One region of the Bacillus methanolicus genome, then DNA from elsewhere that is predicted to be linked to it. Evidence: riboswitches for the same ligand, from Rfam matches in the RefSeq annotation. Region 1 holds a riboswitch; the other holds the start of a gene.
What was found. A riboswitch is a leader RNA that binds a small molecule or an ion and turns the genes downstream of it on or off. The one in region 1 is predicted to bind lysine.
Positions count from the first base shown of each region.

Region 2: another riboswitch for lysine. It lies ahead of C0966_RS10760 (aspartate kinase); the one in region 1 lies ahead of C0966_RS15425 (amino acid permease).

Region 1 is NZ_PNFF01000002.1:749,950-757,889, reverse strand. Features, by position in the region: gene mgtE (magnesium transporter) at 1-991, shown strand, start outside; gene C0966_RS15430 (SOS response-associated peptidase) at 1,115-1,777, opposite strand; lysine riboswitch at 2,113-2,291, shown strand; gene C0966_RS15425 (amino acid permease) at 2,435-3,859, shown strand; gene C0966_RS15420 (S8 family peptidase) at 4,010-5,389, shown strand; gene C0966_RS15415 (hypothetical protein) at 5,525-5,899, shown strand; partial or broken gene C0966_RS15410 (ABC transporter permease/substrate-binding protein) at 5,957-7,007, shown strand; gene C0966_RS15400 (CBO0543 family protein) at 7,283-7,750, opposite strand.
Region 2 is NZ_PNFF01000001.1:2,140,196-2,148,135, reverse strand. Features, by position in the region: gene C0966_RS10780 (hypothetical protein) at 1-332, shown strand, start outside; gene C0966_RS10775 (FTR1 family iron permease) at 375-1,304, shown strand; gene C0966_RS10770 (hypothetical protein) at 2,138-3,031, shown strand; gene uvrC (excinuclease ABC subunit UvrC) at 3,024-4,796, shown strand; lysine riboswitch at 4,866-5,045, shown strand; gene C0966_RS10760 (aspartate kinase) at 5,204-6,433, shown strand; gene C0966_RS10755 (YslB family protein) at 6,504-6,959, opposite strand; gene C0966_RS10750 (succinate dehydrogenase cytochrome b558 subunit) at 7,317-7,925, shown strand.

The sequences.
Region 1 (7,940 bases):
GATTGTCCAGGACATTATGAAATACCCTCCTGAAACAGCTGGACGCTTAATGACAAACCGGTTTGTTTGGATCAGGAATAATTATACAGTAAGAGAAGCCGTAGAAAAACTTAAAGAATTTGCCGAATTTGCGGAAACCATTAACTACTTGTACGTAGTCGACCAGGAACGGAAACTTGTCGGTGTCGTATCTTACCGGGACTTGCTTCTCGCTGAACCTGATGAAATTATCCTCAACATTATGTACGAGCGCGTCATTTCAGTTAATGTTACGACTGACCAGGAAGAAGTTGCAAGGCTCATCGAGCGGTATGATTTTTTGGCCCTGCCTGTTGTAAACGAAGAAAACATATTAATCGGAATTGTTACTGTCGATGATATTATTGACGTTTTTATTAAAGAAGCGAATGAGGATATAGAAAAGCTGTCCGCAACAGGGAAATCAATTGATTTTGAGACGAAATCATTTACTGCAGCTTTTCGCCGCCTCCCATGGCTAATATTGCTTTTGTTTATTGGGCTTGTTTCAGGCAAAATCATTAGCGGCTTTGAAGAAACGCTTCAAAAAGTAGTAGCCCTTGCTTTTTTTATGCCCATGATTGCCGGAATGACCGGAAATACCGGAACACAGTCGCTTGCTGTTGTCGTAAGAGGTTTGATCTCGCACGACATTAATAAAAAAATCATCTTCCGTTTAATTATGCGTGAACTCGGAGTAGGATTTATCATTGGCATGATATGCGGCCTATTAATTTCGCTGATCGCTTTTGTCTGGCAAGGCAATGCGATTTTGGGACTTGTTGTCGGCTGCTCGCTGTTTCTTACTCTTATTATCGGAACGTTGGCCGGAACGATTATCCCATTGATCTTGTATCGATGCAAAGTTGACCCTGCTGTCGCTTCAGGCCCGCTGATTACGACATTGAACGATATCTTCTCGCTTATTACGTATTTTGGACTTGCCTCTATGTTTATCAATCATTTGATGTGAAAACGCAAGCTGCCTCTTGCAATCGTGTGCCACCGAAGCTCATATTGCAGGAGGCAGTTTTTTCACATCTCTGTATATTGTTTTGGAGGGGGCAGATCCTTTGCTTATGAGCAGGCCCCTTTTTTAATTAAGAGGGACAATGACTTCCTTTGTTTCATTTTTAGGAGAGTTAATTAATGTTGAAACTTCATATGTTTCCATCTCTCCGGCATCGTATGGGACAAGAAGGGATTTCAAGTATTCCGTATCTTCAATCGTTCGATCCAGCCAGGCGTCTTGATTTTCCCTCGTTAAAATAACTGGCATACGGTCGTGAACTTTTTCTGTTAACTCGTTGGGCCGAGTTGTGATAATCGTGCATGAATAGATGATTTCATTTCCTTTTTCCCAGCGGTCCCATAATCCCGCAAATGCAAACGGTTCCCTATTTTTTAGGACAAATCTGTATGGCTGCTTCGTTTTTCCGTCTTTTTTCCATTCATAAAAGCCGTCGGCTAAGATTAAACATCTTCGTTTTTTTAGAGAATGTTTAAAGCTAGCTTTTTCATCCACCGTTTCTGCTCTTGCATTGATCAGTTTATAGCCAATCTTTTCATCTTTCGCCCAGAACGGAATCAGACCCCATCGCAGTTGCTTCCCTACCCTTCCTTTATTTCCTTGTATTACGGTTAAAATATTCTGGCTCGGCGCAATATTATATCTTGGGTAAAATTCGCCTTCGTATTCAAACTGAAATTGCATCTGCAACCGATGAATATCCTCCGCCAAAGAAAATCGTCCGCACATACCAATCACCCTCTTCTCTGTTTATCTCTTTTATACCACAATTTCAGTCAAATCATTTTTCTTCTTCATTTATTTTTTTGATATTACAGCTATTCTTTGCATATATTTGCGATTTTTTATAGATAATTGCGATTTTTCAAATATAATTGCGTTAATTTGATTATTTTTGCGATTTTTTCAATATTACCGCGATTATTTTAATATTACTATAAAAAACCTTAAGTAAACGTATTAAGCAGCGCCTGGTTTTTATGGATACTTTTTTCATTGACTTTCTTGGGCTAAGCCTTTATTCTATTTCGTGGTAACTTCATAGATCGTTCCTCATCAGCTCAAGATGAGGTAGAGGTCGCGGTGTTTATTAGTAAATTGCCGGAGAGTCAGAGAAACTCAATGAAGCAATTGAAAGGAACCACCGCCGAAGCGCCATAATTTCTCTGGTTATGGAAGCTGGGGCTGTATCCGAACAGGTGCAGAACTGTCATAGCGGCTGCTATGATGAACTATCCATTTGTCTGATGCGGTTGTATACGGCACACCGGAACACCGACATCCGGTGTGTTTTTTTGTTTTCTTGCCGATCTGACAATTCGCGAATGCAGATAGTTCCCCTATTTTGAGCAAAGAGGACATTGACAACATGAGAGGAGAAGAAATATGGGGAAAAATAATCAATTAGGTTTATGGATCCTTACCGCTCTTGTAGTGGGCAATATGGTAGGTTCAGGTATATTTATGCTGCCTCGGACGTTATCAGAAGCAGCTAGTCCGGCAGGGGTTATTGGCGCCTGGATACTGACAGGTTTTGGAGTTCTCATGACTTCTTTAGTATTTGGAAATTTGGCCTTAAGAAAGCCAAACCTTACAGGCGGACCGCAAATTTACGCAAAAGAATTGTTTAAACCAGGCTCTAAAACATCTATTCTTTCCGGCTTTATGGCTTCATGGGGATACTGGATTGGGAATTTAGCCGGCAACATTGCGATTATTACGACTTTCGCCGGTTACTTGTCAACCTTTTTCCCTGTCCTGACAAATGAGGCAGAGCTGTTCACAATTGGTTCCTTTACTTTAAAAGTAGGCAACGCATTAACGTTTTTAATTTGTACGCTTCTTTTGTGGGGAACGCACTTTATTATTTTAAGAGGGTTAGAAAATGCCGGAAAGCTGAATTTCGCTGCGACATCCGCCAAAGTGCTCGGATTCTTTGTATTCATATTGGTTGGTCTTTTCGCATTCCAAAAAGCAAACATCGTTCCGTTTGTTGCACCGAGAATGGGTGAAAACGGTGAAACAATCGGGCTATTTGGACAAATTAACAATGCTGCCCTTTCAACATTATGGGCATTTGTAGGAGTAGAATCAGCTGTTGTATTTGCATCAAGAGCTAAAAAGCAAATTGATGTAAAACGGGCGACAATTCTTGGATTGTTTATCGCCCTTGCCCTTTATATCGGCATAAGCACACTTGTTATGGGAATGTTAAGCCAGGAAGCGCTGATCAAGTCTGAAAAACCGTTAATTGACGCCATTCAAACCGTTCTCGGACCAATTGGAGGCAAGTTTTTAGCCGGAGTCGGCTTAATCAGCCTTTTTGGATCTACGCTCGGCTGGGTAATGCTAAGTGCCGAAATTCCATACCAAGCAGCAAAACAAGGATTATTTATCCCAGCCTTTTTAAAAGAAAACAAAAACGGGCTTCCGATCTTTTCACTTATTGTCACAAACAGTATTGGCCAGTTGTTTATATTCTCAACGATCTCGAATTCCATTTCAGCAGCGTTTGATTTCGTGATTTACATCGCTACACTTTCATATCTTGTGCCATACTTTATTTCGTCAATCTTCCAGTTGAAGCTCGTAGTAACAGGCAAAACATACACGAACAAAAGAAGCAGAATAGTCGACGCTGTCATTGCTGTTCTCTCGACCATTTATTCAACATTTGTAATCGTTGCCGGAACAGCTGATATTAAAACCTTTACATTCGGAATGCTGCTCTTGGCAAGCGGTATCTTGTTTTATAACCAGCTTAAAAAACAACCTTCAGCATTAAGAAATAAGAATAAAATTCCAGCATAAAACAAATGGAGGCTGTCTCATAAAGGTTTGACCCTTAGGTTTGAGACAGCCTCTTTTTTGTTTCTCCACACTTATTTTCCCATCAATTCCCTTTGTAAATTCCCCCATACAAAAACAAGCTAATCATATAACAATAATAGGGGTGGAATTATGTCAAAAATTTCAAAACCATTACTTACCGTTTCAATTGTTATTCTTTTATTGATTGGATCAATTTTTCTGCTCCAGAATCGGAAAGATACCAATGGCCAATCAAACCTTGACCGATTTAATGCTTCTGCCAATATACAAAATGTTGAACATGGCAAGAATGTTCTTCAAATCAACAGCATTGCAATGGGGGAAACCATTAAAAGCCACTTGAGAAATGACCCTTCCATCTCTCTGATTAAACATAATAAAAAAAATGAAAGCCATTATAATCAAAGAGAAGTAACTGTTAAATTTACGCACCATCCCAGTGATTTGGAAATTGCCAAAATGACAAGTGACATTAAAGGAAATGTCGTTAAATATCTGGATTCGACGATCGTATTTCGATCAAATGAACTTAGCACTTCAGAGCTGATCCAGTATTTTAACAGCCAGCCGGATGTCATATATGCTGAACCGAATTATCTTTACCTGCAAAACAAAATTGATTTTCCAAATGATCTGCTCTATCGTGAGCAATATCAATGGAATTTGCCTGTTATTCAAACTGAAGCCGGCTGGGATGTTACGAGAGGCGACGAAAAGATCATCATTGCGGTTGTGGATACGGGAGTTGATTTGAATCATCCGGATTTGCGCAAGCGGCTGACAAAAGGTTACAATGTGCTGGAAAACAATGATTATCCGGATGATGATAATGGCCATGGCACCCACGTAGCAGGTATTATCGCTTCAGAAACAAATAACCGGGAAGGAGTCGCCGGCATCACCTGGTATAACAAAATCATGCCTATAAAAGCAATGGGAGCTGAAGGATACGGTACGACCTTTGATATAGCAAAAGGGATCATCTGGGCAGCAGACCATGGAGCCGACGTAATAAACTTGAGCTTGGGAAATTATCAGCCCTCTTCACTCATGAAAGAAGCGGTCAAATACGCTTATGAGAAAAATGCTGTCATTATTTCAGCTGCGGGCAATGATAACTCAAGCCAGCCCAGCTTTCCGGCTGCATATCCTGAAGTCCTTGGCGTATCAGCAGTCAGCTACACCGGCCAACGTGCACCTTTCTCGAATTATGGGGATTATATTGATGTATCTGCTCCGGGAGTGCAAATCCCTAGCACATACTTCAACCAGCAGTATGCGGCCTTGTCCGGTACTTCGATGGCATCTCCCCATGTCGCAGGGCTTGCAGGGCTGATCCTGTCTGCAAACCCTGAGTTAACAAACAAGGAAGTTATGGACATCATCAAAAATACTGCCTATGATTTGGGATCCCCGGGAAAGGATATTGATTTCGGCAGCGGATTAATTGATGTAAAAAAAGCACTTCAAGCTGTTAATAGCAAAATAGACGAAGGGGCTGGCCAATAAGGGGCTGGCCCCCTTTGTTAAACTGTTTTTTTAAGCAGTGTTTACAAATACCACATGAATCTCTCTCATAGCCAGTTTTATTGATTCTTCTCCATCCCCTTCTTCTCCCACAATGAGGATTCATCCTGATTTAAATTGAATAAAAATTCCCGTAAACAAAACATTATGAAAACAATTGTGTTTGTCACTCATGATATACAGGAAGCCCTAAAGCTTGGAGACCGGATTTGTGTTATGAAAGACGGAGAAATTGTACAAGTGGGAACGCCGGACGATATTCTTCATCACCCAGCTAATGATTTTGTAAAAGAATTTATTGGAATCCATGAAAATCGATACAATGAAAATATTACGGTTGAAAAAATTGTGCGCGAAATCTATTCAGAAGAGCTTTCCGGCAATTACAGCATAACGATTCCTTCCTCCCTACCTTTAAAAGAATTACTTGAATTGCTGGTTCAACATGATGAAGTGCCAGTAGAAAAAATGGCGAGATCATCGGAACAATAAACAGAAAAATGATAATTCAGCATTTTGCCGAAAGAATCGGAGAAAGAGAGGGAGGAAATGAATAATTTTGCTGAAATTCTAAAAAAAAGACAGTCGCAGCTTATAAGCGCTTTATTTGAACATATTCAAATTTCCTTTTATTGCTCTCTTTTTCGCAGTCATTATAGCCATTCCGCTCGGCATTTTCCTAACAAGAAATAAAAAACTAGCCGAAGGGATGATTGGTATTACAGCCGTGCTGCAAACAATCCCTTCCCTTGCCCTGCTGGGACTTTTAATTCCTTTATTTGGAATCGGAAAAGTGCCTGCCATAATTGCCCTTGTTGTTTATGCATTGCTTCCTATTTTAAGAAATACGTATACAGGCATCAAAGAAGTAGATCCCTCATTAATAGAAGCTGCTAAGGCAATGCGAATGAACGGCAGAAAAAGGTTGCTAAAGGTCGAACTTCCGCTGGCTATGCCTGTTCTAATGGCCGGAATCCGGACTGCCATGGTATTAATCATTGGTACAGCTACCATTGCTGCCCTTATCGGGGCAGGCGGTTTGGGAGACATCATTTTGCTGGGCATTGATCGAAATAACACATCCCTTATCGTGCTTGGGGCTATTCCCGCTGCTCTGTTAGCCATTCTCTTTGATGTTTTGCTGTGAAAGTTCGAACGAATTTCTTTCAAAAAGACTATCACAACGATGGGAGTATTGACAACCGCAGGCATCTTCTTCATGATTCTTCCGTTATTATCGGGAGAAGAAAAGAAAGATATCGTGATCGCAGGGAAGCTTGGTTCAGAGCCTGAAATTTTAATTAATATGTATAAGCTGCTCATTGAAGAACATACTGATTTGAATGTTGAACTGAAACCGGGTTTTGGAAAGACATCTTTTGTATTCAATGCATTGAAATCAGGCAGAATCGATATTTATCCTGAGTTTACCGGAACAGCCATATCAGAATTTTTAAAGGAAACAGCTGTAAGCACAGACAGAATGGAAGTTTATGAGCAAGCTAGAATCACTGACGACGAAATGCGTGAGATGAATTATAAAGTAAATGTTGAAGGTGTAAGTGCTGAAGAAGTTGCCAGAGAATATTTAGAAAGAACCGGTCTTCTGTAAACTCCTTATGATTTGGGCATCCGGCATAATGACTATTTGAACAGATTTTACGAGCAGGAGTCATTTCCTGCTCGATTATTATTTCAAAGTATTCCTTCACCATGAAAATTCACTTCAAATAAGGTTATAAACAGTATTATACAAATCCGAATTTCATAATTAAGTTTGAACCATTGAAGAAATAGATGAGAAATCAGGTGCCGTCAAAAATGTCATTACAGCCGCCAAGAACCGAAGATTAGCCTAAGAATGTTTTATAGCCACTATACCTTTGATTTTTCTATTTTGTTAATCAATTGCATAATGATACGGACAAACAATGATAGAAGAAAAACGGTAATAAACGAGTACATCCCAGTCCATTTATGGTATCTAATTAAATCTGTATATTTTTCGCAAAGAACCTCAATGACCGCTATAGCACCGGAATACAATGCACATTGTATAATAATGCCTGAAATTCTTGATTGATAAGTTGTTTGATAAAAGTATACACAAACAATTGGATATAAAAAGTATTCAAAAAGAAGACTTTGATCGAAATATTTACTTAAAAACCTTACAGGATATTCAATCATTTTTTCCTCTACAACAACTATGCCAAAAATTGATGAAAAATAGGCTTTCATTAAGAAAACTAAAATCGTATCTTTAATTAACGGTTTCCTTAAACTGAATATCAATAAAATAATTCCAATTATAAACAATACCCACAAAATAGTTTTATCCATGGATAAGTCTCCTATTAGTAATTCGCTTTTCACTTATTATGCCCCCAAAAAAACAAAATCTTTATTATTCCATAAAATTTAATGGGATACCAAGCTTCTTTCCTATCCAAAAAAATTTATGTATCAAGAATGTATATACGATAAGTTAGCATATTGGACACTATATTTTTTTATTCATATAACAAGTAAA
Region 2 (7,940 bases), on a different contig from region 1:
ACACTGAAACGGATAAAAAACTGAAAGCTGAGTTTGATAATGCTTTAAATTCCCTGGGAAATCCTGGCCTTTTTGGAGTGGGGAAAAAGGAATCTGATATTAAGGCCTTTAAAGCAAGCAAGGAAACGATTTTGACCACCCTTCAAAAAGAATTTGATCTAGCCAGCTTGGAAGTTGGCCATTTCACAGAAAGTGAAAATGAAAGTGGAATGAACACCGGGAAGAAGGACTGGACTGATATATCGAATATCCGAAATTGGATTCCGCTTCTCGTAATTGTGGGAATTATTGCAGGAGTCGTTGGTTTTGCGTTTCGCCAAAGAAAAAAATAGGGATACTATTCGTTGACAACATGACGGGGAGGAGAACATACTTTGGAAATACAAGCATTGCTAATAACCTTTCGTGAGGTATTAGAGGCATTACTGATTGTTGGGATTATCACAACCTATTTAAAAAGGATGGATCATCAAAAATACACAAAATATGTCTGGCTTGGTGCAGGATTAGCGGTTCTTGCAAGCGTTGGTGTTGCGATGCTGTTCCAAGTAGTGTTTACCGGTTTTGCCGCCATGGGAAGTGAAATGTACTTAAAAATAGGTATTATGTTAGTGTCTGCTTTATTGCTAACTCAAATGGTGTTTTGGATGGCGAGTCACAGCCGCGATTTAAAAGGCAATATGGAAGGTAAAATGAATCATTTTATCTCAACCGGAAACATTGTAGGCATGGTGTTTCATTCCTTCCTTGTCGTTTTGCGGGAAGGTGTAGAAACAGTCTTTTTCTTTGCGGCGATTACCGGCGGAAATATCGGTGCTGCAATGCAAGGCTGGGGCGCAATTACCGGGGGTGTCATCGCTGCAATTGTTTCATACTTATTTTTTAAAGGAACAATGCGCGTTCCGCTAAAAACATTCTTTAAAGTAACCGGTGTATTCATTATATTAATTGCTGCCGGTTTGATTGTTCAGGCCATTTCCATGATGCAGGATTTGAATATGATTGGAAGCGTTCTTCCGCATGTTTACGATATTACGTGGTTTCTTCCTGAACATCCTATTGATTATCAGCATTACCTTCGCGATCATGGAGTTGCTCCAGTGCTTTCAGGGGATATCGGTATTTTCTTAAAAGCATTATTTGGCTATTCCTCTATGCCGTCCATCGAAGAAATAATCGCATATGTTGGATACTTAGCCGGCATTTACCTTTTAACTTGGTATCGGCAAAAGGATGCCCATGAGAAAAAAGAAAACAAAGAAACGGTAAGTAATGTGAAATTATTAAAACCGCAGGCAAAGTAACAAATATTTTCAAAATGTTGTAGAGGCTGATTCTTAAGAGGAATTTTGTAAAGGTCGATATTCTTCTCCGAATCTTCACTCAAAGCAACCTTGTCATATTCAAATTTTGGCAAGGTTGTTTTCTTTTTGTGAAAGTGCCCCACTATAGAAAATCTTGATTTTTACTTGTTATCATTTTTATGACATCGACATATTTAACGTGATAAGACGGTGAAGAATGTATGAAAAGAAACAATAAATTTGCGAGTAAAACAGATTTATTTACAATATTTATTCAAATCATTAGTTTACTCGCTATTATTTTCATGCTCGGGTTTCAATTGATATATATAAATTCATTTGCTTCTACTTGGGATCAGGTTGATTTTGCTCTCGGATTGGACAGGTACGATATCATGGCGATGCAGCCCCACTTTCCGGGATATCCATATTTTATTCTTGGTGGGAAATTTGTTCATCTTTGGATCGAAAATCCTGCAAAAGCCTTGACTATTTTTAATATCCTTTTTTTCAGCAGTGCCCTTATACCTATTTATTTTTTGGGCAGACAATATCTTACGAGAGAATATAGCTTGATTATGACAGCCATTTTATATACGGGAAGCTATTGTCTCACAATGGTTAATCAGCCAATGTCAGAAGGAGCGGCACTTTCAGCATTATGGTGGTATGTTTTTAGTCTGCAAACTGCCTTGAAAAGCAGGCATCCGCTTGCCGGCGTCCTGCCGATGTTTCTGTTGAGTATTCTTCTTGGCATTCGGTTATCCTATTTTCCATTTTCAATAGGACTATTTTATTTTTTTTATAGAAAATGGAAAGAAAAACATATTTCAATGAAACAAATTTTTGTTAATACCATCATTGCCTTTTTATTTCAGTTTGTTTGGGTTTTAGCTATAGCTATTTCGGAGGGCGGCATAAAACCATTTATAAAGCTGGCCCTTGCCTTTACAAGCGGGCATTTTCAAAGCTGGGGAGGGGCTGTTACGGCGGTTGATCTAAATTTTGTTGAACGCTTGAGAATTTTCATTTTCGAGAACATTTTTTGGACAGGAATCCTTTCACGTTCTATAATACTGTTGGTTTTCTATTTCTTACTTGCGATTCTTTTTTTGTTTAGCTTTAAATGGAACAATGTTAAGCAAAATATTCAGTTCAAGCTTCTTTTTATATTGGGCTTTTGTTATTTTTTATGGGCTCTCTTTGCTCAAAACATTGATAAACCGAGACATATTCTCCCGTTAGCAATGTTAATTCTTTTTTATATATTTATCGTTGTACTGGCAAAGAGAAACCATATGCCAGTTGTACTCCTTTGTATTTTTATTTTATGCTTGCAATGCTTCAATGCAGCATCACTTATAAAAGAACAGGCAACTCACAAGCCTGCAATATACAAGACGGCAGAGTTTTTGAATCATTATAAAAATCCATTTATCGTTTATACTTGGGAGGAAACAAGGGTATTTGACTATTTAAATGTTCCCTTTTCTCATAAACGTGTTCAAACTTACAATATATTTGTGCATGATGCCGGATATTATTCCGATAAAGAAATATTACTTACAGATAAGGTTGTCCAAGGTTTTAAACAGCAAGGTGTCGATGTTGAAAACAATATTGTGAAAGTACAACATTTTCAATCAAATGAATTATTTGATCCGGTTTATAACGAGATTACGTTATATAAATGGAAACATACATCAGGGGGTGAACATGATGAATGAAACAATAAAGAATAAACTTGCACTTTTGCCGGATCAGCCCGGCTGTTATTTAATGAAAGACCGGCAAGGAACGATTATTTACGTCGGCAAGGCAAAAGTGCTGAAAAATCGGGTCCGCTCCTATTTTACCGGTTCCCATGACGGCAAAACACTTCGGCTTGTAAATGAAATTGAAGACTTTGAATACATCGTTACATCTTCAGATATTGAAGCTCTAATCCTTGAGATGAATCTAATTAAAAAACACGATCCAAAGTATAATGTCATGCTGAAGGATGATAAAAGCTACCCGTTTATCAAATTAACCGGCGAGCGGCATCCAAGGCTTATCACGACAAGAAAAGTAACGAAAGATAAAGGAAAGTACTTTGGACCTTATCCTAACGTTCAAGCCGCGAATGAAACAAAAAAACTGCTTGACCGGATTTATCCGCTGCGAAAGTGCTCTACCCTTCCTGACAGGGTTTGTTTGTATTATCATATGGGACAATGTCTTGCCCCTTGTGTAAAAGAAGTTGATGAAGAAGAATACAAAACAATTACCGATGAAATTACCCGATTCTTAAATGGCGGCTATAAAGAGATCAAACAGGAATTGGCTGAAAAAATGACTGCAGCGGCCGAAGAGCTTGATTTTGAGCGGGCGAAAGAATACCGCGACAAAATTGCGCATATTGAAACGACAATGGAAAAACAAAAAATGACGATGACCGATTTCACCGACCGGGACGTATTTGGATATGCCGTAGAAAAAGGCTGGATGTGCGTTCAAGTATTTTTTATTAGGCAGGGAAAATTGATCGAACGGGATGTTTCGTTGTTCCCGCTCTACAAAGAACCTGAGGAAGAAATTCTTACATTTATGGGGCAATTTTATACGAAACCAAATCATTTTAAACCAAAAGAAATACTAGCTCCAGACACAGTAGATGCGGACATGGCGGAAAAGCTACTGGAAGTAAAAGTCATAAGGCCGAAGCGGGGCCAAAAGAAAGAGCTTGTAAGATTGGCTGAGAAAAATGCGAAGATTGCCTTGCAGGAAAAGTTCTCGCTCATTGAACGGGATGAAGAGAGAACAATAAAAGCAGTTGAAAATTTAGGCAGTCAGCTTGGAATTTATACACCTCGCCGGATTGAAGCTTTCGATAATTCGAACATTCAGGGAACAAGTCCTGTTTCTGCTATGGTTGTCTTTATTGACGGCAAACCTGAGAAAAAAGAATATCGAAAGTATAAAATTAAATCTGTACAAGGACCTGATGATTATGAGTCAATGAGGGAAGTTGTCCGAAGAAGATATACAAGAGTATTGAAAGAAAATCTTCCTTTGCCGGATTTGATTATTATCGATGGCGGGAAAGGCCATGTTGAAGCTGTCAGGGACGTGCTTGAGAATGAACTTGGCTTAGAAATGCCAATTGCCGGACTAGCAAAAGATGAAAAACATCAAACATCGCAACTATTATTTGGAGATCCACTTGCTGTTGTTCCACTAAAACGGAACAGCCAGGAATTTTATTTGCTGCAGCGGATCCAAGACGAAGTTCACCGGTTTGCGATTACATTTCACCGCCAATTGCGGGGAAAAAGTGCTTTTCAATCGTTATTGGACGACATTCCGGGTATTGGTGAGAAACGGAAGAAGCTGCTTCTCAAACATTTTGGTTCCGTAAAAAAAATGAAAGAAGCAACAATGGAGGACTTTACTTCCGCCGGAATTCCGTCAAATGTCGCAAAAGAATTGATGAAAAAATTGCAGGAATGACATTGTCATAAATTGGGGCGTATGTTATACTGAAAAAAATTTTATAGTTTAATCACTTTAGAGCATTAAAGTGAAGATAGAGGTGCGAACTTCATCAGTAAAAGCTTAGAGAAGAATGGGCTTCAATGAAAAGCTTTGAAAGGGAATGTTCGCCGAAGTGAAGAAAAACTCATTTTTTTCTTTGCTGGTCCTGCATTTAAGAGATGCCGGATTGTCAGGGCGTTGCCGCCTTGGAGAGCTATCTCACTGTGTCTGCGTATTTTTTCTTACGTTTTTCACAGCAATGAGGTAGCTATCTCATTGCTGTTTTTATTTTATTAATTTAAAAACAGCTTCATAGTGAAAACTAATTATTTATAGAATGGCGGCACTCCTTTAATGAACTTTATAGAAAGAAGGGGAAAAAATTGGGATTAATTGTCCAAAAGTTTGGAGGAACATCTGTTGGCTCCGCTCGGCGCATCTTAAACGTTGCCAATCGGGTAATTGAAGAAAAAATGAACGGAAATGACGTTGTTGTGGTTGTTTCGGCAATGGGGAAAACAACAGATGAGCTTGTCAATTTAGCAAAACAAATTTCTGCACATCCAGCAAAGCGCGAAATGGATATGCTTCTTACAACCGGAGAGCAGGTGACGATTTCGCTTTTGGCTATGGCATTGAAAGAAAAAGGCTATGAAGCCATTTCCTTCACTGGATGGCAGGCAGGCATCAAAACTGAGCCTGTTTTCGGGAATGCAAGAATAACCAATATCGAAACCGAAAAAATTCAAAAACAGCTAAATGAAGGAAAAATCGTCGTCGTAGCCGGCTTCCAAGGTATTGATGAGCAAGGAGAAATTACGACTCTTGGCAGAGGTGGATCCGATACGACAGCCGTAGCACTCGCTGCAGCTCTGAAAGCCGATAAATGTGACATTTACACCGATGTTACAGGGGTTTTTACAACCGATCCGCGCTATGTAAAGTCTGCTCGGAAACTTTCTTCTGTTTCTTATGATGAAATGCTTGAACTTGCGAATCTTGGGGCAGGCGTCCTTCATCCGAGAGCAGTAGAATTTGCCAAAAATTACGGGGTTCCTTTGGAGGTGCGCTCCAGTATGGAACGAGAAGCAGGAACGATCATTGAGGAGGAAGTAACAATGGAACAAAATCTTGTTGTCCGGGGAGTAGCATTTGAAGACGAAATCACACGAGTAACAGTTTTAGGATTGCCAAACTCGTTAACGAGTTTATCCACTATTTTTACAACACTTGCTCAACATCACATTAATGTTGATATCATTATCCAAAGTGTAACTGAAGCTGAAACAACAAATTTATCTTTTTCGATTAAGAGTGGCGATTTAGAAGAAACAATGGCCGTCCTCGAAAACAATAAGAAATTGCTTAACTACAAAGGGATTGAATCAGAAACGGGATTAGCAAAAGTTTCAATTGTCGGTTCAGGAATGATCTCTAACCCCGGAGTCGCTGCTAAAATGTTTGAAGTGCTTGCTTCAAATGGAATACAAGTAAAAATGGTGAGTACATCAGAAATTAAAGTATCGACAGTGATTGAAGAAAGCCAGATGGTCAAGGCAGCAGAAGCAATTCATCAAGCATTTGAATTGTCGGGATCGGCTGTTAAATCGTAACGCAGATCTTCAAAAAGAAATACAAAAGGGCTGACACTCAAACAAAGGGTCAGACCCTTTATTAATAAAATCATGGCTTTACGATGTCTTTCTTATCCCACTTAACCGTAAATTGCACCTTTGATCCCTTTTTATGCGGGTGTTCGAACGCTTCAGCAATCACTTGTTTTTGCTGTTCGATTTGCTGGGCGATAAAACCGGCTTCAAGCTGAAAAGAAATATCTTTTTTTGACTGCAGTCTTTGAGAAATTATGCCGCCTGTTAATTCTACTTCAAGTTCGTTATTGGATTCATTTGTAATAATCAAGGTTCCCCAGCTTGCTTTCTGAAAAAAAACACGCATTTCATCGAAATTTTCTAACGGAAATTGCCTTGCTAATCGTTTTCCGGCCCAATACAAAATATCGGATGCATCTTTTCCAAGCAGCTCAGGCAGAAGAATGTCACGTATTAATTCATAGCCGAAAGCAGAAACAACAGGAGAATCTGCGTCCTCTTCTTTTATTGTCGCTAATAATTCACTCAATGCTCTTCCCCTCTTTCTATGAATATATTATATACAATTTACCCGCAAAATTAGCATATATTTATTGAAAAAGAGAGGAAGTCAAAAAGAATTTTTTGTTATTTTAATATAATAGAATTATCAGATTTTAATTTGGAATAAAAGCTTTTGTTTATATTATTCTCAATATCAACATATTTCAAAAAAATTTTATGGATTTTTGTATCCGTTTTCTTGACGCTCTTTGTCGATGAGAGTAAAATGAACATGTCACATAAATGTAAAAAATATTTATACAATGATGATAAGGTTGCGTTCCGATAGTGGTGAGCGGAGAGAGAACCTGAACATCAGTCAAAAACCAAGGAGGATAAGTTCGTGGCAGGAAATCGAGAATTTTTTAACCGCAGGCTGCATTCATTGCTCGGGGTAATTCCGGTAGGGCTGTTCCTTACGCAACATCTTGTAGTAAACCATTTTGCTACTGGAGGAGAAGAATCTTTTAACAGAGCTGCTCATTTTATGGAGAGTCTGCCATTCCGTCTTTTCCTCGAAATATTTGTGATTTATTTGCCGCTCTTGTTTCATGCAATCTACGGACTTTATATCGCATTTACTGCGAAAAATAATGTAAGCAGATTTGGATTTTTTCGGAACTGGATGTTTTTGCTTCAGCGCGTTTCCGGGGTCATTACACTTATTTTCGTTACATGGCACGTTTGGGAAACACGCGTTGCTGCAGCTCTAGGAGCAGAAGTTAACTTCCAGATGATGGAGAACATTTTATCAACTCCGTTCATGTTCTGGTTTTATGTTATTGGTGTTATTTCTGCCATTTTCCATTTCGCGAATGGATTATGGTCATTCCTGGTCAGCTGGGGAGTAACAGTATCGCCTCGTTCCCAACAAATCTCTACTTACGTAACGTTAGGAATCTTTGTAGCTCTTTCAATTGTTGGAATTCGTGCCCTAACAGCATTTATTTAAAAAAATCAAGATAAT